2 regions of the Radiobacillus sp. PE A8.2 genome follow, and region 2 is predicted to be linked to the other one. Evidence: a T-box and tRNA genes for the amino acid it is inferred to sense, from the RefSeq annotation. Region 2 holds a T-box; the other holds one or more tRNA genes.
What was found. The T-box of region 2 lies ahead of pheS (phenylalanine--tRNA ligase subunit alpha). A T-box ahead of a tRNA ligase gene usually reads a tRNA of that ligase, here a tRNA-Phe.

Region 1: it has a tRNA-Phe gene. The T-box ahead of pheS (phenylalanine--tRNA ligase subunit alpha) is inferred to sense a tRNA for this amino acid. The anticodon was not compared.

What each region holds. Positions count from the first base shown of each region.
Region 1 is NZ_JBJGXI010000089.1:436-5,270, forward strand. Features, by position in the region: gene ACI6MV_RS24570 (lysine N(6)-hydroxylase/L-ornithine N(5)-oxygenase family protein) at 1-1,222, opposite strand, end outside; gene ACI6MV_RS24575 (hypothetical protein) at 1,719-2,840, opposite strand; tRNA gene ACI6MV_RS24580 (tRNA-Leu) at 3,125-3,206, opposite strand; tRNA gene ACI6MV_RS24585 (tRNA-Cys) at 3,212-3,285, opposite strand; tRNA gene ACI6MV_RS24590 (tRNA-Gly) at 3,298-3,372, opposite strand; tRNA gene ACI6MV_RS24595 (tRNA-Gln) at 3,380-3,454, opposite strand; tRNA gene ACI6MV_RS24600 (tRNA-His) at 3,463-3,538, opposite strand; tRNA gene ACI6MV_RS24605 (tRNA-Trp) at 3,555-3,625, opposite strand; tRNA gene ACI6MV_RS24610 (tRNA-Tyr) at 3,663-3,748, opposite strand; tRNA gene ACI6MV_RS24615 (tRNA-Phe) at 3,762-3,837, opposite strand; tRNA gene ACI6MV_RS24620 (tRNA-Asp) at 3,877-3,953, opposite strand; tRNA gene ACI6MV_RS24625 (tRNA-Met) at 4,127-4,203, opposite strand; tRNA gene ACI6MV_RS24630 (tRNA-Val) at 4,249-4,324, opposite strand; tRNA gene ACI6MV_RS24635 (tRNA-Glu) at 4,392-4,463, opposite strand; tRNA gene ACI6MV_RS24640 (tRNA-Ser) at 4,486-4,577, opposite strand; tRNA gene ACI6MV_RS24645 (tRNA-Asn) at 4,581-4,655, opposite strand; rRNA gene rrf (5S ribosomal RNA) at 4,668-4,784, opposite strand.
Region 2 is NZ_JBJGXI010000006.1:94,037-112,715, reverse strand. Features, by position in the region: gene pheT (phenylalanine--tRNA ligase subunit beta) at 1-925, opposite strand, end outside; gene pheS (phenylalanine--tRNA ligase subunit alpha) at 943-1,977, opposite strand; T-box leader at 2,150-2,398, opposite strand; gene ACI6MV_RS05420 (TrmH family RNA methyltransferase) at 2,490-3,236, opposite strand; gene sspI (small acid-soluble spore protein SspI) at 3,341-3,556, shown strand; gene ACI6MV_RS05410 (hypothetical protein) at 3,845-4,147, opposite strand; gene ACI6MV_RS05405 (thiol-disulfide oxidoreductase DCC family protein) at 4,705-5,097, shown strand; gene ACI6MV_RS05400 (M42 family metallopeptidase) at 5,639-6,724, opposite strand; gene ACI6MV_RS05395 (dUTP diphosphatase) at 6,798-7,283, opposite strand; gene ACI6MV_RS05390 (sigma-w pathway protein ysdB) at 7,405-7,797, shown strand; gene ACI6MV_RS05385 (TVP38/TMEM64 family protein) at 7,810-8,388, opposite strand; gene vanT (serine racemase VanT catalytic subunit) at 8,587-10,719, opposite strand; gene ACI6MV_RS05375 (M15 family metallopeptidase) at 10,716-11,480, opposite strand; gene vanG (D-alanine--D-serine ligase VanG) at 11,477-12,529, opposite strand; gene ACI6MV_RS05365 (sensor histidine kinase) at 12,678-13,769, opposite strand; gene vanR (VanR-ABDEGLN family response regulator transcription factor) at 13,762-14,469, opposite strand; gene ACI6MV_RS05355 (DUF1294 domain-containing protein) at 14,657-14,911, opposite strand; gene rplT (50S ribosomal protein L20) at 15,396-15,752, opposite strand; gene rpmI (50S ribosomal protein L35) at 15,798-15,995, opposite strand; gene infC (translation initiation factor IF-3) at 16,050-16,553, opposite strand; ribosomal protein L20 leader region at 16,630-16,750, opposite strand; gene thrS (threonine--tRNA ligase) at 16,934-18,679, opposite strand, start outside.

The sequences.
Region 1 (4,835 bases), on a different contig from region 2:
TGTGGATATTTCGATTTACTGCCAGTGCTAAATTGGTTGCACCAGACCCATGCGAATGATCAAGGTTTGTTAATGTATAAAAATGATGCTCCCGGTCGGATTGTTTAAATTGTAATCGATACTGCTCGGTCACTTTGTAATGCTTTTCATCTTCCCATTCTATCTTGTCTTTGAAACGGTTGGAGAACCACTTTGGAATGTGGGGTTGATAGCCGGTTGCCAGGATTACTTTTTCACTGTTGTGTGTAAACCGTTCTTCCGCTTGCCATTGATAACAGTCTAATGCATATTGATTGCCCTCTTTTTGTATAGTTTCTAACTCCGTTAACGGCTGAATCTTAACAGGGACGTGTTCATTATCAATTGTTTTATCGTAAAGGTTTTGATAAATATTTTCTAGTGTTGCTCCTTCAATTCCTTTTCGAAGTTGTTTCAAATGACCTAATGCCTCCATCCGCTGCGTGAATGGCAACTGATGAAAATAATCTACATAGTCAGGCGTGAATACCTCCTGAGCAAGCTTTGATTCATCTAATTGAAAGATACCAGGAGACCGTGTGAACCAGCTTAGCTGAAATTCATGCGTGTCCATTTCCTGCAAAAGATCATAAAAAATTTCCGCAGCACTTTGCCCAGAACCGATCACCGTAATCGATTTCCCTTTGACAGTACTTGATTTGTGATATAAGTAATCACTTGAATGATGTACATCTTCTTTCGGTAAACCGTCTGCTCCCTTTAACAATAATGGTTTACTTCCTGTTCCCATCACAATATTCTTGGCATAATAAGTCTTTCTTTGCGATTGATCCCAGTGATTAACCAGGACTTCATAGTAGCCATCTCGATCGATCACATCGATCACTTCTGACTTGAACACACAATGCGGTAGCTGCTTCACTACCCACCTGGCGTAGTCATTATATTCTCTACGCGGGATATCAAACCTTCGATAAAAATAAAATTTATACAAGCGATTCTTTATATGTAAATAATTTAGGAAAGAATAGTTACTTTTGGGATTAGCAAAAGTAACTAGGTCTGCAAGAAAAGGTACTTGAAGGTCCGCGTGCTCAAGCAACATACCAGGATGCCAATCAAAAGCATCGGACTCATCAAAAAAATAACTGGATAGCTCCGTCCGCTCATCGATCAAAGCAGCTAAGCCTAGATTGAATGGCCCCACCCCAATACCGATAACATCGACTATATGATTTTCCATCATCCTCACTCCTCTATGTAACAGCTTACCCATACCATATTCCCTATTAGCAAAAAAACATTCCTTACATTGGGGACATACATTCTAAAAAAACAAAAAACCAATGTTCTCTTGAGATTATCTTTACACTTAAGACAAATCGTAAAAATAGTGCCAGCACTACTCATGAACATATTAAGACTTGTCACATGAGCAGGGTTTGGCACTTATTCTCTGTTGTGCTACCACTTTTCCATTCGGGCCATTATACGTACAAGAACAGCTTCTTTTGGCAAATGCAAGTGCATCTGTTCTGCCAATTCCGCTACTTGCACCGGTGATGTAAGCCACTTTTACTCTTATTTCTTCCCCTACAATAACTCCTTTCCTAATTGTATGTCTGAAAGGGTGTAGAGACCAAAAAAGTGGGTGGCCTCACATATATTCCACGTGCGTTCGAACTTTCACAAAAAGTTTTTAATGCTATAAGGAAACAAATGCAAATCCTACCACTAATTCAAGATACTTGATCAGTTTCTTGCTTGCTCTCTTCATATCTTTTATGTTGCCGGTAACTATATGTCGCTTTGCTAACCAGTTCATCATCTTCTAAACCAGCACCAATAGCACCACCTAATGTAGCAAAAGAAGTCACTAGCCAAGTGAGATGAATGTAATTTTCTAACGTAACTTTTTCCTTTAGGACAGATTGACTACTGAAAAGCTGCTCTGGGATCAAGAGTCTTACCGATAAGAAAAATAAAACAAATAAAATGATATAATAAAATACCACAGCCACACTTAAGGTTATGATCGTTGTCGCATTATACATCCTTCGTATTTTCCTCTTATTCCAAAAGCTAGGTTTTTCCCACAAATTATGAACTAGAATGATCCATAGCACCATACTACCTATGGCTGTAAACATAAGGATAATATAACGGGCAGGTTCATATACAACACTCAAATTCCATAAAGAGGGGAAAATAAGTCCATATGCCCCAGTAGCAAATGCAATCGCAATTACTTTTTTAAAAGAAGAGAATATCTTCAAAGGGCGATTGGCGTGCACCATTCCCATAAGAATTCTCAATTTACCATTCAATCTAGGCATCACATAATATTGAAAAATAGTGTCCTCACTTTTCTCTGTCATCTTTCTTCTTATCGGTGATAACAAGCGAGATATTTTATGTTTACTTTGCGAAAATACTCCATCCTCTTTTTCCTCCATACTATTGGATTTTCCATTGTATAAGTCTTTCATCATCTGAATAATCGTGTCCTTCAACCTCTTTCGCATTGGCTTAAACCCAAATGCAGGAAGAGAAATTTGCGACACTTTTTTATTTAAATTAGAACTTGCTAATACAACATCTTTCTTAGAGAAAATCGGAAGATCCGTCACACTAATTACATAGTCAAAGTTACTTGCTTGAATTTCCCTCTCTGCTTTTTCGGTTATTTCATCAGCTGTTTCTGCCGCTCCTGTTATTGGATCAGCCTTTATTTCAATGTTCCAATCAACGGTATCATCTATATAGTCTTTAAAAGCATTAGGAAGTATTTCTGCTAATCTCCTAACCATTTTTTCAGGAAATTCAGGAGCTGGAAGTATCCCTACTTTCATTTCTCTCATTTCGCCCATCCTTTACTTAATGATTGTAAATTAATCATACCCCGGATTTGCGAACTAGAAACATGGGGTCAGTTTTGTTGTTCCATCATTTGTTTAATCGAGAAAAGACGTCACAGATAACCGTTTTCACCATGAATCGCACGATTATAGACTATTTGTTAAACACAAAATCAACGTTATTTCCTAAAAAAGCACACAAAAAAACGTCTCCCACAATGTAGGAAACGCTTGTTATTACAGTATATTCACGGTTAATTGATTTACTGATTTCATGAAAAAATAAGTACCGGTGGTCGGGGTCGAACCGACACTCCGTGAGGAACACGATTTTGAGTCGTGCGCGTCTGCCAATTCCGCCACACCGGCAATTTTGGAGGCGGTAACCGGATTTGAACCGGTGATAAAGGTTTTGCAGACCTCTGCCTTACCACTTGGCTATACCGCCGTTATATAAAAATGGAGCGGAAGACGGGATTCGAACCCGCGACCCCCACCTTGGCAAGGTGATGTTCTACCACTGAACTACTTCCGCTTATAAATGGCTGGGCTACTAGGATTCGAACCTAGGAATGACGGCACCAAAAGCCGTTGCCTTACCGCTTGGCGATAGCCCAACATATTATGGGGCGACCGGTGGGGCTCGAACCCACGCATGCCGGAACCACAATCCGGTGTGTTAACCACTTCACCACGACCGCCATAATTGAAAAAAAGCAGGGGTAGTAGGACTCGAACCCACACCGGAGGTTTTGGAGACCTCTGTTCTACCTTTAAACTATACCCCTATGTTATTAATATATGCTAATTTTAAAATAAATTGAATGGTGGAGGGAGTAGGACTCGAACCTACGAACCCGATGGGAGCGGATTTACAGTCCGCCGCGTTTGGCCAACTTCGCTATCCCTCCAAATATTCAAAAGTGGTGGCTCGGGACGGAATCGAACCGCCGACACACGGATTTTCAGTCCGTTGCTCTACCGACTGAGCTACCGAGCCAATAAGGTTATGATATAAGATTCTATTCATAATGTAAAGTGGCGGTCCGGACGGGACTCGAACCCGCGACCTCCTGCGTGACAGGCAGGCATTCTAACCAACTGAACTACCGGACCAGAGATTTTTCGCAAAGCGAAAATATCTATCATTAATATTCTCTGAACAAATGGATCTTCATTATTAATCTTAGATATTCCCCAAAGGCTTTTAAGCGTCACTTTTCTTGCTTTAAAACTAAGGAAATTCATTTTGTAACACAGATGATTATTCAACGAAGTTAGAAAAAATTTGGTTGCGGGGGCAGGATTTGAACCTACGACCTTCGGGTTATGAGCCCGACGAGCTACCAGACTGCTCCACCCCGCGATAATGTAAGAATAAGATTCTTACCATATTAACTTAAAAAAGTAATGGTGGAGGATGCAGGGCTCGAACCTGCGACCCCCTGCTTGTAAGGCAGGTGCTCTCCCAGCTGAGCTAATCCTCCATACATGGGATAATTTATTATCTTTAAGTTAGTGTAACTTATTTTCGTTTCTGCGAAAAAAGTTATATGACCCGTACGGGATTCGAACCCGTGATACCGCCGTGAAAGGGCGGTGTCTTAACCACTTGACCAACGGGCCTATACAATGATGTATGTATAAGTGGCGGAGAGCGAGGGATTTGAACCCTCGAAACCGCGTTAGCAGTTTACACGATTTCCAATCGTGCTCCTTCGACCACTCGGACAGCTCTCCATATGGCTCCACAGGTAGGACTCGAACCTACGACCGATCGGTTAACAGCCGATTGCTCTACCACTGAGCTACTGTGGAATGGAATTTATAGCCTGGCGGCGTCCTACTCTTGCAGGGGCGCGTGCCCCAACTACCATCGGCGCTGGAGAGCTTAACTACTGTGTTCGGTATGGGAACAGGTGTGACCTCTCCGCCGTAACCACCAGACAATTGGAATAGTATCCAAGTGAACATCTTATTTTTTTTAGTGACAACAAA
Region 2 (18,679 bases):
GTTCATTTGTTAGGGTGCGCTCCTGATCATCCAAGGTTACCATTGTCTCACCTTGATTGGCGCGACGTACAACGATTTCCTTGGAACTGAACTGATCGTAATCGAATGCATGTAACGGCTGGCCGTATTCTAATAACACATAGTTGGTAATATCAACTACATTATTTATCGGACGAATCCCAGCTGCCATTAAAGCGTTACGCATCCAAAGCGGTGATGGACCAATTTTGACATCTTTAATAACAAACGCGCCATAATACGGATTCAGTTCAGGTGCTTCTACATTGACCTTAATATAGTCAGCTGCTTGCTCAGTTACCGTATCAGGCTCTTCTTCTGGTAATATCACTTCCTTATCCAGAATAGCAGCTACTTCATAAGCAACACCTAGCATGCTTAGTGCGTCTGAACGGTTTGGCGTAAGACCTAATTCTAAAATGGCATCATCTAGATTTAATAGCTGTAATGCATCTGCACCTACTTCTGCATCTGCTGGAAAAACAAAGATTCCTTCTGCAAACTCTTTCGGTACAAATTTTTCCTCAATGCCAAGCTCCTGCAAGGAACAAATCATACCATTCGATTCCACGCCACGCAGCTTAGCTTTTTTAATTTTAAAATTCCCAGGCAATACTGCACCAGGCTTAGCAACTGCTACTTTTTGTCCTTGGGCGATATTCGGAGCACCACAAATAATTTGTAATACTTCTTCTCCAACATCAACTTGGCACAAATTTAGTTTGTCAGCATTCGGATGCTGTTCACACGTGTTAACATGTCCAACTACAACATTCGAGCTTTTAGCAGCAATATATTCAATGCCTTCGACTTCGATCCCTGATTTTGTAATTTTTTCTGCTAACGCTTCAGGGGTAATATCATCTATATCTACGTAATTTTTCAACCAATTTAATGATACAAACATAACAATTCGCTCCTCCTTTACACCTTATGATATTGCTTTAAGAACCTAACATCGTTCGTATAGAAATGACGGATGTCGTCGACACCATACTTGAGCATTGCTATTCTTTCTGGTCCCATACCAAAGGCAAATCCACTATATACGTTCGGATCATAGCCACCCATTTCTAATACATTCGGATGGACCATTCCTGCACCAAGGATTTCGATCCAACCGGTGCGTTTACATACAGAACAGCCTTCTCCATGACAAACTTTACAAGAAATGTCCATTTCCACGGACGGCTCTGTGAATGGGAAAAAGCTTGGACGTAAGCGAATTTCTCTTTCTTCGCCGAACATCTCTTTGGCAAAACGATTAAGAACACCTTTTAAATCACTCATCCGAACGTTTTTATCAATCAACAGACCTTCTACTTGCGTAAATTGATGGGAGTGTGTCGCGTCATCTGTATCACGTCGGTACACTTTTCCAGGACAGATCATCCGCACTGGCTTGCTGCCACCATATTCCTTCATCGTTCTTGCCTGTACTGGTGATGTATGTGTTCTGAGCAATAATTCCTCTGTAATATAGAAAGAGTCTTGCATGTCGCGTGCCGGATGTCCTTTTGGTAAATTTAATGCTTCAAAATTGTAATAGTCTGTTTCCACTTCTGGTCCTTCTTTAATTTCAAAGCCCATACCAATAAATAAATCTTCAATTTCCTCAACAATCGATGTTAACAGGTGTGGTCCACCTACAGGGATTGGTCGGCCTGGCAACGTGACGTCAATCGTCTCTGTTGCTAATTTCTTTTCCAATTCAGCTTTTTCCATGTCTGCTTTCTTTGCATCCAAAGCTGATGCAATTGCTTCTCTTACTTTGTTAGCTAATTCACCAATAACAGGTCGCTCTTCTTTTGAAAGCTTACCCATACCACGTAATACTTCAGTTATTGGTCCTTTTTTCCCAAGATAAGCAACACGAACATCTTGTAAATCGGTCAGTGTTGTTGCTTTCTCAACCTTTTCAATCGCTTCCGTTTGTAGTTCTTGTAAACGTTCTTTCATGTTTTTAACCTCCTTATTTTGTCAATTTCATAATAGTAATTTTTAGCCATTTACATCCGCATATAGTTGGGTAAAACCGTTCCCAAACTATATGTGAATGCAACTAGCTGCGTAAGGAAATTATGAAATTGACTTATGTAAAATGAGAAAATGCAAAAAAGCCCCGCCCCTAAAAAGGGACGAGACTTATCATATCGCGGTACCACCCTCGTTGACACAAAGAAATATTGCTCTATGTATGTGCCCACTTGTGCTTTGATAACGGAACATTCCGGAACACCTTTACTTGCTATGCAAGGTCCTAGTGTCGGCTCCAGAGTGAAGGTTCAACAATTACTTCGATAGAAATGCTCGCAGTCTATGGCACTTCTTCCCTACAATCGATCAGGTAATTATTTACTAGCTCTTTCAACGCCTAATTTTATTCGCATTTTTACTTATTATAGAAAAACTTGTTGAAACATGCAACCTTAGACAGGAACTTTTTTGAAAATAAGCTCTTATTAACGCTTTTATTGGTTATGATTGGCTACATAATACATTAATATTCCAGAAGCAACACTTACATTCAATGATTCTGCTTGTCCGTAAATCGGAATTTTAATAAGCTGATCAGACTGCTCAATCACAGCTTCAGCAATTCCTTCTCCTTCATTGCCGAGAATTAAAGCAACTTTGTCTGGTACTGCAACCGTATGATACGGAACGGCACCTGTTAAGGTAGAAGCCCAAACATCGAAGCCTTCACCTTGGAGTTCTGGTATTTTTTCCAACAAGTTTGCCTGGAAAATCGGCAAGTGAAACAGGGAACCTTGCGTTGCACGAACCACTTTTTCATTGTATACGTCTACTGTACCTTCCCCGAGCACAATCCCATCAAATCTTGCCGCATCTGCAGTGCGAATCAGTGTACCGAGGTTGCCTGGATCTTGTACAGAATCGACAATAACTATCCTTTGAAAGCTAGCCCAACTATGTTGCTTCATACCGACAACCGCTGCGATGCCTTGTGGTGTTTTCGTTTCCGCTATAGCTTGAAAAACATTATCGGTGAGCTCATGTACTTCTATATCTTGAACATAATCCGGTACTTCCACTCCTTGCTGTACTATCACTTCTTGAACGTTCCATTGACTTTTTATCGCTTCTTCTACTAAATGAAAACCTTCCACAAGGAATACCCCTTGTTTTTGTCTTTCCTTTTTCATTTTTAATTTTTTCCATTGCTTCACTTTGTTGTTTTGTACTGACGTTATCACCGTGATCATCCTCTATCGTAAATTCTTTTCTAATCATACATATTTCTTACCCATAAGGTCAAACTAATCTCAAGTAATAAATTTCGATTATGAGGTGAACAACTGTGGATTTAAATTTAAGAAAAGCAATTTTAGCTAACGTAACAGACAACAATCCAGAACAATTAGAAGCGACAATCGTAGATGCCATCCAAAACGGTGAAGAAAAAATGCTTCCCGGACTAGGCGTTTTATTTGAATTAATTTGGGAAAACTCCGACGACAGTGAAAAGCAAGAAATGATTGCAACATTGGAAAAAGGTGTTAAGCAAGTGCATTAAAATACTTATAAGTAGGCTGTTCACTATGTGGGCAGCCTGTTTTTAATTTGGCTTTCATTTTCTGAAATACAGTGAGATTCATCTTGAAAGGGGTTTTAGATGACAAGGAGGGGATACATTAGCTGTAGTGGATAACTATTTGAATTGTTTCTGTGTGATTAGATTTAGCGTTTTTAAAGAATTTCTATTAACTCAATCTTTATTTGGGTCTACGGTGTAAAATATATGCGCACTCTCCGTGTTATTGGCAAAATAACATGCTTCGATTGCGACAATGTTTTCCTCATGTTACGCTTTACCATCTTTCACCTCATTTAAAAAATCTTTAAAGTTTTCTTTATTTCGAAGATACGATGTGAATTCTGGGTCTCTTTCTTGTCTAGCTTTTTTAACTTTTTCTACGATTACTTTATTCTCAGATATTGCTCTTGTCATTTTTTCTATTCTGTCTTCACTTATGTTGCAAAGTTCAATATTATTATTCGTAAGCACTGATCCATAATCTTCTTTAATGATTTCTATGATATCCTCCACATCGGCATCATTGCTCCTAAGAAAACTATCTAGTTGTTCTTTGGTAATTTTACTCATAAATTAACACCTACCTTCGTTTAATTATAGCATAAATCTTATCAGGCCGGTGCCTGTTAGTTACCGATTAGTTTAATCCATATTTTGCGAAATTAATCCAGATTGCACTAGCAATACTTCCACAAATCTGTTTTGAAATCATTCATAACAATGCTAGCATAGAACTATCCAAAGATACTTTTTCTGTTAGCTTGCCTTGATAAAATTTTGTTTTGTTTATAATTGGATTTTAATCCCATTTTAGTTTTTACAATTAATATTAACCAAATATATCTTGAAAAAAGTTTTTAATCCTTATTTCTTCTTCGAACGTTACGTCACTCTTTTGTTCGCCGATTAATATATCAGAAAAACTAAATTGCGAAGTATAGGTCCCGTTTTTCACTTCTCGTATTGGATAATCGATACTATATTTTGCAGTTTCATTTTGGACAATAGTACCTGTATTGTTCGGCTCAATAGCAATATCATGTTTTTCAAAAAACGTCCTAATTATCCCTTATCTCCAAAAGTGTTATACTAAAAACAGGACGACAATATAGCGAGAAGGTGATGCTATGAACCGGATAATCTTATTTGATGGTGAATGTAATTTTTGTGACAGTAGTGTCCAATTTATTATTAAGAGAGATCCAAAAGGTTATTTCAAGTTTGCTTCTCTTCAAAGTGATATCGGACAGCAGCTGTTAAAAGAGCATAAGGTTGACGCGGATATTAATAGCTTTGTTCTTGTCGATGACGACAGCTGCTATTTCAGATCTAGTGCAGCGTTGCGGGTGTGCAGACGTTTAAAAGCACCTTGGAAAATTTTTAGCACCCTAATAATAGTTCCACGTCCAATCAGAGATTATTTCTACAACATTATTGCAAATAATCGTTATAAATGGTTTGGAAAAAAGGACAGCTGTACGCTTCCACCACCTGAAATAAGAAAACGATTTTTATCTTAAAGAACAAAAGCGCAGAGCGCCGGTTAGCGACGTACGGACTGGACTGAACCGTAGGACCAGAGGAGGCTTCGAAAGCTTTACTTCGCACGAAGAAAATTGTTCTATATTTTCGAGGAGATAAAGGAAACACGGTGAACGAAGTGAATCGATGTTGACTTATCGTGTCATGAGGTGAGGGAAGTCTCGCTAGTCGCTGGCGCTCGGAGCTGGCCGTGGCTAATGCTTAATGTTATCCATATTTAGTATATTTTATAATTTCCTTTGCAATAAAAGGCTAGAACCACGTTCATGGTTCTAGCCTTTTTCATAGGATAGGAAAGTATAAAATTTGCGCAGGTGTCTAGCTCCGAGCGCCAGAAACTAGGCGACTTCACGAATCGCCCTGCGATAAGTCATCATCGATTCAAGTTTTATCGAAGGTCGACTAAAAGCGGACTTGTCGTCCAACGTCGACATACCCCTTACGCGGGGCATGATTCCTTTATCTCAGTCGATTCTGAAGTCGCTACGTTTCTCGGGCGGCGCTCTGCGCTTTTCTTATTTATCCAAATGTAATTTCTTTTACTTTGTCTGCGTCTAGCTTTTTAATCACTTCTACGATTAGTTTAACAGCATTGTCAAAATCATCGCGGTGAAGCATCGCTGCATGCGTGTGGATGTAACGTGTCGCGATTGTGATAGATAGTGCTGGTACGCCATTCGCTGTTAAGTGGATAGAACCTGAGTCTGTTCCACCACCAGCAAGAGATGCATACTGATATGGGATTTTCTTTTCATCCGCTGTATCAATGACAAAGTCACGCAAGCCTTTATGTGAGATCATTGATGCATCGTATAAAATAATTTGTGGACCGTCACCCATTTTGCTATCTGCTTCTTTATCGGAAACTCCAGGAGTGTCTCCAGCAATACCTACATCAACCCCAAAGCCGATGTCTGGTTGGATCAGATTTGTGGAAGTCTTCGCACCACGTAATCCAACCTCTTCTTGTACGGTTCCAACACCATAAACGACGTTCGGATGCTTTTCTCCTTTTAACTGCTTTAATACTTCAATAGCAATCGCACAACCGATACGGTTATCCCATGCTTTTGCAAGAAGTAACTTTTCATTTTTCATTTGTGTAAACTCGAAATAAGGAACAACGCTATCACCAGGACGAACGCCAAATTCCTGTGCCTCTTCTTTGCTTGAAGCACCGATATCAATAAACATATCTTTAATATCTACTGGTTTTTTGCGTGCTTCTGGAGGTAAAATATGCGGTGGTTTAGATCCGATAATACCTGTTAGATCACCTTTACGCGTTAAGAGCGTTACTCGTTGCGCAAGCATCACTTGGCTCCACCAGCCACCTGTTGGTTGAAAGTATAAGTATCCTTTATCATCAATACGAGTGACCATAAAGCCTACCTCGTCTAAGTGTCCAGCAACCATAATTTTCGGTCCATTGTCTTGACCAACTTTTTTAGCAATTAAACTGCCAAGGTTATCTGTATACACTTCATCAGCGTAGGGAGAGATATACTTTGTCATAACGTCTCTTGCTTCTTTTTCATTACCAGGGATCGCTCTGGCATCTGTTAATTCTTTTAACATTGTCAAAGATTCATCTGTTTTTGCCATATGTATAGTCCTCCTTTAATCCTTCTCACTAGAATTATAGCCTTTTTTGCACGATTTAACAAAAATTAGGTTTTCAATAACCTTGATCTTGTCTCTCGTGATTTACTTTATTTTTGTCCTCATAGGCTGCTTGTATACTTCCCTCATCGAAGCCTAATAAACTACCCAGTTCCACGTATGTAAAAAAGAGTTGATGGTAAATTGCTTTACTCGGTTGTTGTTTGAATGCTATGATTTTCTCATAAACTTGTTGGAATTTTGTTGTTAGAGATTCCGTATCACTTGGCGTATTTATTGATTCATATTGATAGCCTTTGTCGAGCCCAAGGGATAATATAAAATGGAGTCCATCTACATATTCTTCTAGGATCACTGACCTTTCGCTTGCAGGCTTGGTGCTCCAAAATTTAAAGCAACGCGTTTCGTTGGCAAGCTCGCCTAGCTCTACGAATAAGGCAAGTATCTTTTTTTCAAATAAATCGCTACTATGTAATTTGTGATTTGTTGCTATATAGGCATCTAACTGTTTTTGCATCGAAAATAATTGGTTCCAATCCATGTTTAAGCTCCTTTTTGAACATCTATTACAACTTTTTTTCAATTATAACATGCAAATGTGAAACCAATTAAGTATCTGAATCGTATATAAGGCGAATCAGCTGATTAGGGAGTCGAGGCGTATGGTTTTATTATTATTATTTCGCATATTAATTATCGTAGCGATGGTATTGTTGTTATACACGGCGTATAAATATATCATGAATCCAAAGAGAAAATTAGAAGTTGCTAAGGATAAAAAGCAATTCTATTTTCTAGATTATCCAGACAACATAAAAAAGAACTTTTTCATGACATACAAGGGCTTTGTTTTTGAAGGGGAAAAATACTTAGGTACGACCGAGAATTCCTTTGATGTTATCAATATTAGTGTTCGTGCGCATCGTCCTGGAGAGTTAAAGGGGTTAGAGAGAGAGGATTTATATTTCTTAGAACAAGAAATATTAATTCGTTATCCTTATGCCAAAGTGGAATGGATCTATCCTGTAAACAAATTAATTATAACAAAAATGTAACTGGCGCTAGTTTTAAGCGCCAGTTTTTACGTTGAAAAAGTCGTCCCATTTATAAATAATTTCTTTTCTTCTCATTAAATAGATGATTGGCAGTAAAGCAAATAAAAAAGCAACCATTAACATAGGCGAAAGACTCGAAAGCCATCTTCCGAAAAAAGTATAAACTACTGCTATTGGAATATTAGAAAAGAGTGATGACCTCATATAGTCTTTGAAATCATGTGAGGCCTCTAAAATACATAATGATAATAAATGAAAATGTATAAACGGTATTAGCCTTAATAAAGCAATCTGTGACGTTGTTAATTTAGCATCCTTTCCAAGCAACTTTGCTTTTAGTCTGCTTAGCCTATCATACATTTTAGGCATTTTCCGTACCATCCCGTAAAAGATTAAGCTAGAAAGCGTAATCCCAATCACAGAATATAGCGTACCCGCCACTGCACCAAACATAATCCCTCCAGAGATACAAATAAACACAACAGGAAAAAAGAAAACAGGTCTAACCAAGTGGAAACCTATGAATAACAAGGGGGCAAATAGTCCACCTGTCTCGATGACGGCCAGTAAATAGGTACCCAAGTATTCCATAGTAGCCTCCTTAAAGATGTGTCTTCTTAAATACATATGACAATAGACGAGCCTTTATGACAGAAAATTTAAGTACAAGCTTATATTTTACAAAGCATTAGATTCAGTAAATAGCGCTAAAGTGCCCTCACCCATCAAAAAAAAGCATCCTTATGCCAGAACTACATAGCAAAACACTGCCCTCCTAATTGAGCAGTGCTATGCATGCTTATATATCTTACCTAAACGTTCTCCTAATCTACTAAGTATTTCATTCGAAATTGTCCCGCACTTTGCTGCAACGTCCTCACACTGTATTTGCATACCACCATCTATACCGATTAAAGTAACAATATCATTAGCCTTCACTTCATTTATATGTGTAACATCAATCGTAAATTGGTCCATACAAATACGACCAATTATAGGCGCTTTTTGTTCATGAACTAGGACATACCCGTTTCCTTCAGCTAAATTTCTAGGAATACCATCTGCATACCCTATTGTAACTGTGGCGATTTTCATGTTGCTGCTTGCTGTGTATTGACGGGCATAACCAATGCTTTCTCCTGCATCGATGTTACGTATACTTGCAATCCTCGCCTTCAGAGCTAAAACAGGCTTCAGCGCCACTTCGGCACGCGTTTTATCGTTGGTGCTTAAGACACCATAAATAGCAATTCCTGCACGGGCATAATCACAAGGCAATTCCGGATAATTCAAAATTCCATAACTTCCTTGAATATGAACCTTACCTACAGAACACCCCTTTGATCGCAAATCCTTGAGTGTATCAAAAAAGCAGGTGATTTGTTTGTTTGTGTATGAAACATCATTAGAGCTCAAACTATCTGAGTCAGACAAGTGTGAAAAAACTCCTTTTACGATTAGATTTTCACAATTATAAATATGCTGTATTGCTTCTATATCAGTAGCACACACACCAAGCCGGTGCATTCCTGTATCGATTTTTATATGTACTTTTATTTTATAGCCGCTCGCATTCAATGTTTCAGCATGTGTCACGTCAACCACTGTTTGGGTTAATCGATATTGGTTAAGACAAGGAATATCCCTTGGATTTGTGTAGCCTAAAATTAATATTTCCCCTTTTACACCATGCGTGCGCAAGTTTACTCCTTCTGCAACTGTCGCAACGGCGAAGACATCGATCCCGGCACGATTAAGTGCTTTTGCCACTGGGATATCACCGTGCCCGTAGGCATTTGCTTTTACAACTGCCATTAGCTTTGACTGGTTCGGCAGTATACCTTGCAGTGATAATACGTTGTGGTGCAATGCGTCCAGATCGACTTCAATCCATGCTCGGGAATCGCTAGCAGGGACTTGCTTTTGTAGCCTTTTCCAGACAAATAATAATAGCAAGGCAGCAATAAACGAAAGAATACTGACCGCAGCATAGTGGATCACTGAATTTGTCACGAGTATTGCTTGTTGCTCAATTAACTTAGCAACTCCCCTTACGATCACAATCATCCACGGATGAATAATATAAATAATCAACGATAAGCTGCGTAATTCTTTATTACTTCTTCCAGGCACTTGTTGTAGAACAAGAAATAAAAAGTACATACATGGCACAAGCATAACGTACATGCTATCATGCCGTTGTAAGGAAAAACTGTCTAATAACAGTCCTTCTGCAAGCAGGAAAACGGTAGATAAAAATAAACCAATGCTACTTTTAAACAATGAAAGCTGCAGCTTCTGACGGCTTATTAGAGCACCAATGACTAAAAAAATAGGTACGTAAAATAGTCCGTTTCTTGTATAATCCGCGATGTTAAAGATTGCTTCATATATCCCTTCTAGTATATTGATATTTTCGATTAGCCCATAATAACTATCTCCCAACAGTCCAACTAAATAAAAGAAGGAGGCAATGATGAGCATAGGTAATAGCTTTATTCGCACCATTATTATTGCAACAAGCGGTACACCTAATAGTAATGCCGGTAAGTACCATAAATGATAAAACGTACCGTTAACAAGAATATCTTTTACAACCTGATCAAAAACAATTGGATTATTGAAATAGCCAGCATACATATTTAATGGTAAATATAAAATAATACTAATTAAATAAATCACAGCTATTTTTTTACAAAAGCTTACTAAATATTGTTTGTCTCCATTCTTTATATGGGAATACATAAAGTATCCCGTAACCATAATAAAGAAAGGAACTGCTACTCGACCAATAATACATGTCAAAATAAAATCAGCAGAAGCACTATACGAAATGAGTGGAGATGTATGAATCGCAACAATGAGAAGGGCACTAATCAAGCGAAATTGATCTAACATACCTACTCGATTCGTTTTCTTCATACCGAATGCCTCCATATTGTTACGATAAAGCCATCGACGTTATTTCCGGAAATTTGAAAGTTCTCTGTTGGCACTACAATCCTTGTAATCTTGCTATCCGCTTTTACATAAAATATTTCTAATTGCTTATCCGCTTGCTTGATAACATAGTGATTTTCTTCGTACTGATAATTTTTAATAAATTCGATATATTCTTCTAAACATAGATCATGTTCTTGCATCACGGTAGCATGTGGATAACCGACGTAGCGAAAATGCCACGGCTCGTGGGCGATACCAGTAATTGCTACCTTCTCTTTTCCATAACGTTCGATGAAGCCATACTGGGCTGCATGCTGACGAAATATACCACAAATACCTGAGTACGGAAAATTAGGGCGGATAAAATCAATCGTCTTTGCATGTTCCGCTAAATCAATCGCCATACCGGTCTGATGCTCACTACATCCGGGATAAGCGATATATTGCTTAGTAAACACGCTGCCATGCTCGACTAGTGAATCATTATATAGCTTTTCTTGCTCCGCATAGCTTCGATATCCACTCACAGGTACAATTTCAGTTGCACCATCAATCGATTGTAGTAATTGCGCTAGCATATTAGCAGTTTTTCTTTCTAGTAAAATATACTCGTGCTTACGATCGACTGGCATAAGCTGCATTTGTTCATGAAGGATTTGGTCCTGAATTGGAAATTTGCGATTGACTAATATTAAGTCTCCTTTGTATATGTCCTTATAGTCCACATGTAACCGTCTCATTTTTCCAAACCTAACTGAATTAGCTTGTCTATCATATCGGTAAACGCCAACCCAGCACCTTTCATCATATTTGGATAGCGGCTATGCGTTGTAAAACCAGGAAACGTATTCACCTCATTAAATACAATTTGCATATCTGGTGTTAAAAACATATCAACTCGAGCTAACCCACAACATCCGAGTGCACGATAAATAGTCACTGCTGCTACTTTTATTTTTTTCACTACTTCTTGCTCAATTGGAGCAGGCATATGAATTTTTGACGTCTTCAATGTATATTTCTCTTCATAATCAAAAAATCCATCTTCTAACTCGATACAATCAATTTCTCCAAGCATAAGGTCATCGTTTCCAAGGATTGCACATCCAACTTCAAACCCATCTATATTTTCCTCGATGATTACTCGAGAATCATGATAAAATGCATCCACAACCGCTTTCGCAAGCATCTGTTCCTCGATCACTTTCGTAATACCAAAAGATGACCCTGCTCGTACCGGTTTGACGAACAATGGATAAGATAACTTCTCACACCGGTTGATTAGCTCTAATTCACTTGGCAAGCTGTCCAAAACTATCGCCTTAGCTGTCTGAATTCCTGCTAGCTCTACCAATTTGTGCGCTCGATCCTTGTCCATACATAAAGCAGAAGAAATCGTATCACAGCCAACAAAAGGAATGCCGGCAAGTTCTAACAATCCCTGCACAGTTCCGTCTTCTCCGTTTATCCCGTGTAAAATCGGGAATACAATATCAATCTTCGTTTCTTTTATGTTTCCATACTGAATTTCTACAATCTTGTTGCTATGTCTGTCCGGTGAAAACATCACGGGTACGCAATTTACTTCATCAGTTTGCCAAGTATCTTTCTGAACATCTACCGCATCTCCGTAGTACCTGAGCCAAGTGCCGTCTCTCGTGATACCAATCAATATCGTTTCATATCTTGTTTCATTCATGTTACTGATCACGGCATAAGCGGATTGTAAGGAAACATCATATTCAGATGAACAACCACCAAACAACAGAACTACTCGTTTTTTTGCTATCATTATTAAAACTCCTTTTATTTGTGTTTTCATATAAAAAAACCACTATCTGGTTCAGTACATAAATCGTACCAAATCAGATAGTGGCTTTTTTTTGTTTTTTATAGAGGAAAACGTATGTTTTTCATAATAAATTCTTACGATTTCCCTACGGACGGAATGGTAAATAAACATTAAATTCGATCGTTTCATTTTCACTGGAAGCTGTTATCGTTCCATTATGTAATTCAATAATCTGTTTCGCGATCGCAAGGCCTAAACCAGCCTCGCCCGTTTTCGTTGAACGAGCATTGTCAAGGCGATAAAATTGTTCAAAGATACGATTTAGCTTATCTTTCGGGATCGTATTTCCTTGATTTTTAAAACATAACGATACGCCCTCTGGTTCTTTTGTTGCTAAAATAGAAATGACACTGTTCTCAAAGCTGTAAGTAATTGCGTTACGGATAAGGTTGTCAAACACCCTTTGGATTTTTTCGATATCACATTTAATTTCTATATCCGCTAGCATCTCAAGCTCGTACTGTATGTTTTTATGTTTAAACAATGGCGTGAATTCATATGCGATTTGTTCAATCATTCTTGTTAAATTCACGCTGCTTGTCTCCAAACTTAGCTGGCTTAGGTTAAAACGGGTAATCTCAAAAAATTCATTAATTAGATCTTCTAGACGTTCCGCTTTTTGTAAAGAAATCGATAAGTACTTTTGCTGAAGCTCCGGCGAAATCTGCTGTTCATCTCTAAGTAACGTGAGATACCCGATGACAGATGTTAGGGGTGTTTTTAAATCATGTGCAAGATAAACAATTAAATCGTTTTTCCGCTGCTCGGCTTCTCTCGCAAAACGGGCATTACGATTTGCTTCTTGTTTTATTTGATTCATACGATCTTCTACTTGCTTCAATTCAACTGGCAGATGAATTAACGTATCGTTCGTATCAACAAGCTGGTTACTTGCCGCTGCAATTTTGTCAATAAATCCTAATGTCCTTTTCCAATAGATCAGAAAGATGACAGCAAAACAAACTAACCAAGATGAAACTAATAATAGTATTTCGTTCCCATTCAATATTCGGTATAGTAAATCTGATGCATACCAAGTATATTGGGAAAGAAGTAGTTGACCTGCGAAAAGGCAGAAAATTAATATAACGGTAACAATGAATAATGTAATAAAAAATTGTGTGAAAATCGTCATTGTTAACTGTCGACCTGATAAGTGCTTTGTTTGATTACTCAATCGTGTAGCCAACCCCCCACACCGTTTTAATAAATTTCGGTTTTCTTGACGGCTCATGCATTTTTTCTCGTAATCTACCAATGTGAGCCATCACAGTATTATTGTTATCTATGTATTTCTCACCCCATACCGCTTCAAATAACTGTTCTGATGAGATCACTTTTCCTTTATTTTCACACAAATACCATAAGATGGAGAATTCAATCGGCGTTAATTGTAGTTGCTTCCCGAATAGCGTGCATTTATGTGTAACTTTATTTATCGTTAGTCCGGAAAAATCATATTCCAATGTTGTTGCTGATGCTTTTGCATTATCTGTATCATGGGAATTATAACGAGTATATCTCCGCAATTGTGCTTTTACACGTGCCACCATTTCCAACGGATTGAAGGGCTTGGTTATATAATCATCAGCGCCAAGTGTCAGTCCGGTAATTTTATCTAAATCCTCCACCTTGGCTGTCAGCATAATAACAGGATAATGATATTTTTCTCGAATCCTTTGGCAAATTGTAAAACCATCTAAATCAGGTAGCATCACATCCAATATTGCTAAATCTAGTTGATTACCATCAATGTAATCAATTGCCTCTTTTCCTGAAGAACAAGTTAGAACAGTAAATCCTTCATTTTTTAAATATAATGTAACTAAATCAGCGATTTCTTTTTCATCCTCGACAACTAATATATTAGCAGGCATTTGTTCACCTCTATCCCTTTGATAGAATTATTTATTTGGTTGCTAATAGACACTTAATGATTATCATATATCGCGGTAAAATCATTTGTAAAGCCATTATAACGAGAATTATGAGAGGAACATAAATGAAGCATTCTCCGTATAAGAATGCGATTCGATCCGTGTGTAAAAACGAGCGATGTTTGCTCTAGCTCTGAAAATAATAAACTAGCAAACCAATCTGAACAATACTCAGCAACGGCACCCCATATTTAAACTGTATATGCTTCGTCTTATGCCTAAAACCACTCATCCCGACCCAGCTGCCGGTTGCGCCTCCAATAATGGTAATCGTCCAAATTGTTTTTTCTGAAATCCGCCATTCCCCGCTTTTGGCTCGCTTTTTATCGATACCCATTACTGCATAAGCTACTATATTAATAATAACAAAATAAATAAGCATTGCTCGTACCTCCATAGCTATGTATAAGTGAAACTAAATTTTTACTTCTTTATAAACAGAATATTTTCATATAGTTTACTGCTTCTTAAACTTCAAACTTGAAATAATATGCGACGTAGTTTGGAGAATGCTAGGACCGCTCCGGAAATCCACTTCGCTGCTAACGGGATTTCTCCTTACGTCGGGTGATTGGAGCTCCAGGCAGTCGACTCCTTCGGGACAGCGCGAGCTGAAGATCCACTAGAGAAGCGCACTATGGGACTGCGATTACTCGTCCCACCGAAAACATTTGCTTCTGAGTTAGCTGAAGCCGTGCCTGTTTAAAGAAAAGCGCTTTAAACTAGCGAAAAGCGACTGCCTGGAGCGGAAATCACGAGCACTACACTACGTCGGAGTTTAGGATATTTCCCGCAATAACATCAATCTATAAAAAAAGAGACCATTTCTAGTCATTGCTAAAAATAGTCCCTTCTTTTAATTCTATTTACTTAAGCGCAGATTTTGCTTGGTCAGCTAATTGTGCAAATGCTTGCTCATCATGAATAGCAAGATCTGAAAGCATTTTGCGGTTTACTTCGATGCCCGCTTGCTTTAAGCCAAACATTAGACGGCTATAAGAAAGGCCATTCATACGTGCTGCAGCATTAATACGTGCGATCCATAATTTACGGAAATCACGTTTTTTCTGTTTGCGGTCACGGTATGCATATTGACCTGATTTAATAACTTGTTGTTTTGCAACTTTAAATAGAGCATGTTTCGAACCATAATATCCTTTTGCTAACTTTAAAATACGTTTACGACGTTTGCGTGTAACTGTTCCACCTTTAACACGTGGCATAGTAATTCCCTCCTAGTATCTATCGAAACCCGAATTGGTGTTAGATTATTTTACTGGTAACATTTGTTTGATGCGTTTGTAATCCCCAGCAGAAACTGTAGTACTCTTACGAAGTTTACGTTTTTGCTTAGTAGATTTGTTTGCAAATAAGTGACTAGTGTAAGCGTGGGAACGTTTTACTTTCCCTGAACCTGTTCTTTTGAAACGTTTTGCAGAACCTTTATGAGTCTTCATTTTTGGCATGAGTAGTTCCTCCTTGTTAGCTATACCTGAACATTCATATATGAGTGCTCTATCTTATTTTTCATTTACAGGCGCTAGCATTAAGAACATGCTGCGACCTTCCATTTTCGCTTTTTGCTCGACTGTACCAACGTCTTTACATTGTTCAGCCATACGCTCAAGAACTTCTTGACCGATTTCTTTATGGGTAATCGCACGTCCACGAAAACGAATAGATGCTTTCACCTTGTCTCCTTTTTCAAGGAACTTCCTTGCATTACGGAGCTTCGTATTGAAATCATGTTCTTCAATTCCTGGGCTAAGACGTACTTCTTTTACGTTAATAATTTTTTGCTTTTTACGAGCTTCTTTATCTTTCTTTTGTTGTTCGAAACGAAACTTACCATAATCCATGATACGGCATACTGGTGGTTTTGCATTCGGTGCCACCAATACTAAATCAAGTTCTCTCGTTTGAGCAATTTCCAACGCTTCTTGGCGAGATTTAACACCAAGTTGATCCCCATTAGAATCAATGAGACGTACCTCACGTGCACGAATTTTCTCATTGACATTCATATCTTTGCTAATAATCAGCCACCTCCAAATTTTTTTGAAACAAAACGTGACCTTTCATCGACAAGCTTGTTGTGAAAACATAAAAATAGTGTCGGTACATACTGCACCCACACGTCTCCCGAACAATCAGAATAGTGACCTGTCAACAGCATACGATGCGTCAATCAGGTGAGAAGCGGGTGCTTCTACTTGTCTCAGATCAATTATTTAATTTCACTTAGAATATCTTATCACATATAAAATACCATGTCAAATGGATGCACTGAATTTTTAGCAACATAGAGAATTATACATAAAAGCTAGACAACATGCAAGAGGAAATTTTTATAAAAGGTTCGCTTCAGACATCTTGTCCAAAACGAACCTTTTTTATAGCTAGTTTATTTTTTAAGCGACTTACCTTCTACTTCTGCTTTTATAGCGGCTATAAATGCTTGTAATGATAACGTTTCTGAATCTTTCTCACCATAACGTCTCACATTTACACCATCCGCTTCCATTTCTTTATCACCAACAACGAGGGCAAATGGAATTTTTTGCACTTGTGCTTCACGGATTTTATAGCCTATTTTTTCTTCACGCTCATCTACTTCGACGCGGATACCTTGGAAGCGTAGCTGATCTTCCACTTTTTTCGCATAATCAAGGTGAACACCTGCAGATACAGGAATAATTCTCGCTTGAACTGGTGCCAACCAAGTTGGAAATGCGCCTTTGTATTCTTCAATTAAAAAGGCAACAAAGCGTTCCATTGTTGAGACAACACCACGGTGAATGACAACTGGGCGGTGCTCCTTGCCATCCTCACCAATATACGTGAGGTCAAAACGCTCAGGTAAATGGAAGTCTAATTGTACGGTTGATAGCGTCTCATCCTTACCTAAGGCTGTCTTCACCTGTACATCTAGCTTTGGACCATAAAAGGCTGCTTCTCCTTCTGCTTCCACGTAGTCAAGCTCCATGTCCTCCATTGTTTCCTTCAGCATCGCTTGTGCCTTTTCCCACATTTCATCATTGTCCACATATTTTTCTTTATCCTCAGGGTCACGATATGATAATCGGAAGTAATAATCATTAATTCCGAAATCCTTATATACATTTTGAACAAGCTCAACGACTCGAATGAATTCATCCTTCAGTTGATCTGGACGCGCAAAAATATGTGCATCATTTAACGTCATCGCACGCACACGTTGCAAACCTGCTAATGCGCCGGACATTTCATGACGGTGCATCGTGCCAAGCTCAGCAATACGTACAGGCAGATTACGATAGCTGTGCAGCTGATTTTTATACACCATCATATGGTGCGGACAGTTCATCGGTCTTAATACTAAATCTTCGTTGTCCATTTCCATTGTCGGGAACATATCATCTTTATAATGATCCCAGTGCCCACTTGTTTTATAAAGCTCAACACTACCTAACACTGGAGTATAAACGTGGTTATAGCCTAAGCGTTCTTCTAAATCAACGATATAACGCTCTATATTACGGCGAATCGTCGCACCCTTTGGTAACCAGAGTGGAAGGCCTTGTCCAACTTGTTGTGACACAGTGAAAAGCTCCAGTTCTTTACCAAGTTTACGATGATCCCGCTCTTTTGCTTCTTCACGTAGTCGTAAATACTCCTCTAGCTGGCCTTTCTTTTCAAACGCTGTTCCATAAATACGTTGCAACATTTTATTTTTACTATCTCCGCGCCAATAGGCACCAGAAATACTTAACAGCTTAAATATTTTTATTTTACTCGTTGACGGTACATGGACACCACGACACAGATCAAAAAACTCGCCTTGCTCATAGATCGATACTTGCTCCCCTTCTGGAATTGCATCAATCAGCTCGAGCTTCAGATCGTCACCAATCGCTTTAAAGCGTTCGATCGCTTCTTCTCTCGGTACGTCTTTTCTTACAATTTCTAAATTTTCATCAACAATCCGCTGCATTTCTTTTTCGATTGCTGGTAAATCCTCAGGTGTTAAGGACTCTTCCATATCAATATCATAGTAAAAACCATTTTCGATAGTTGGCCCAACACCAAGACTAACATTCCCGTACAAGCGTTTAATTGCCTGTGCCATTAAATGGGCTGTAGAGTGTCGCAACACTTCAATCCCTTCGCT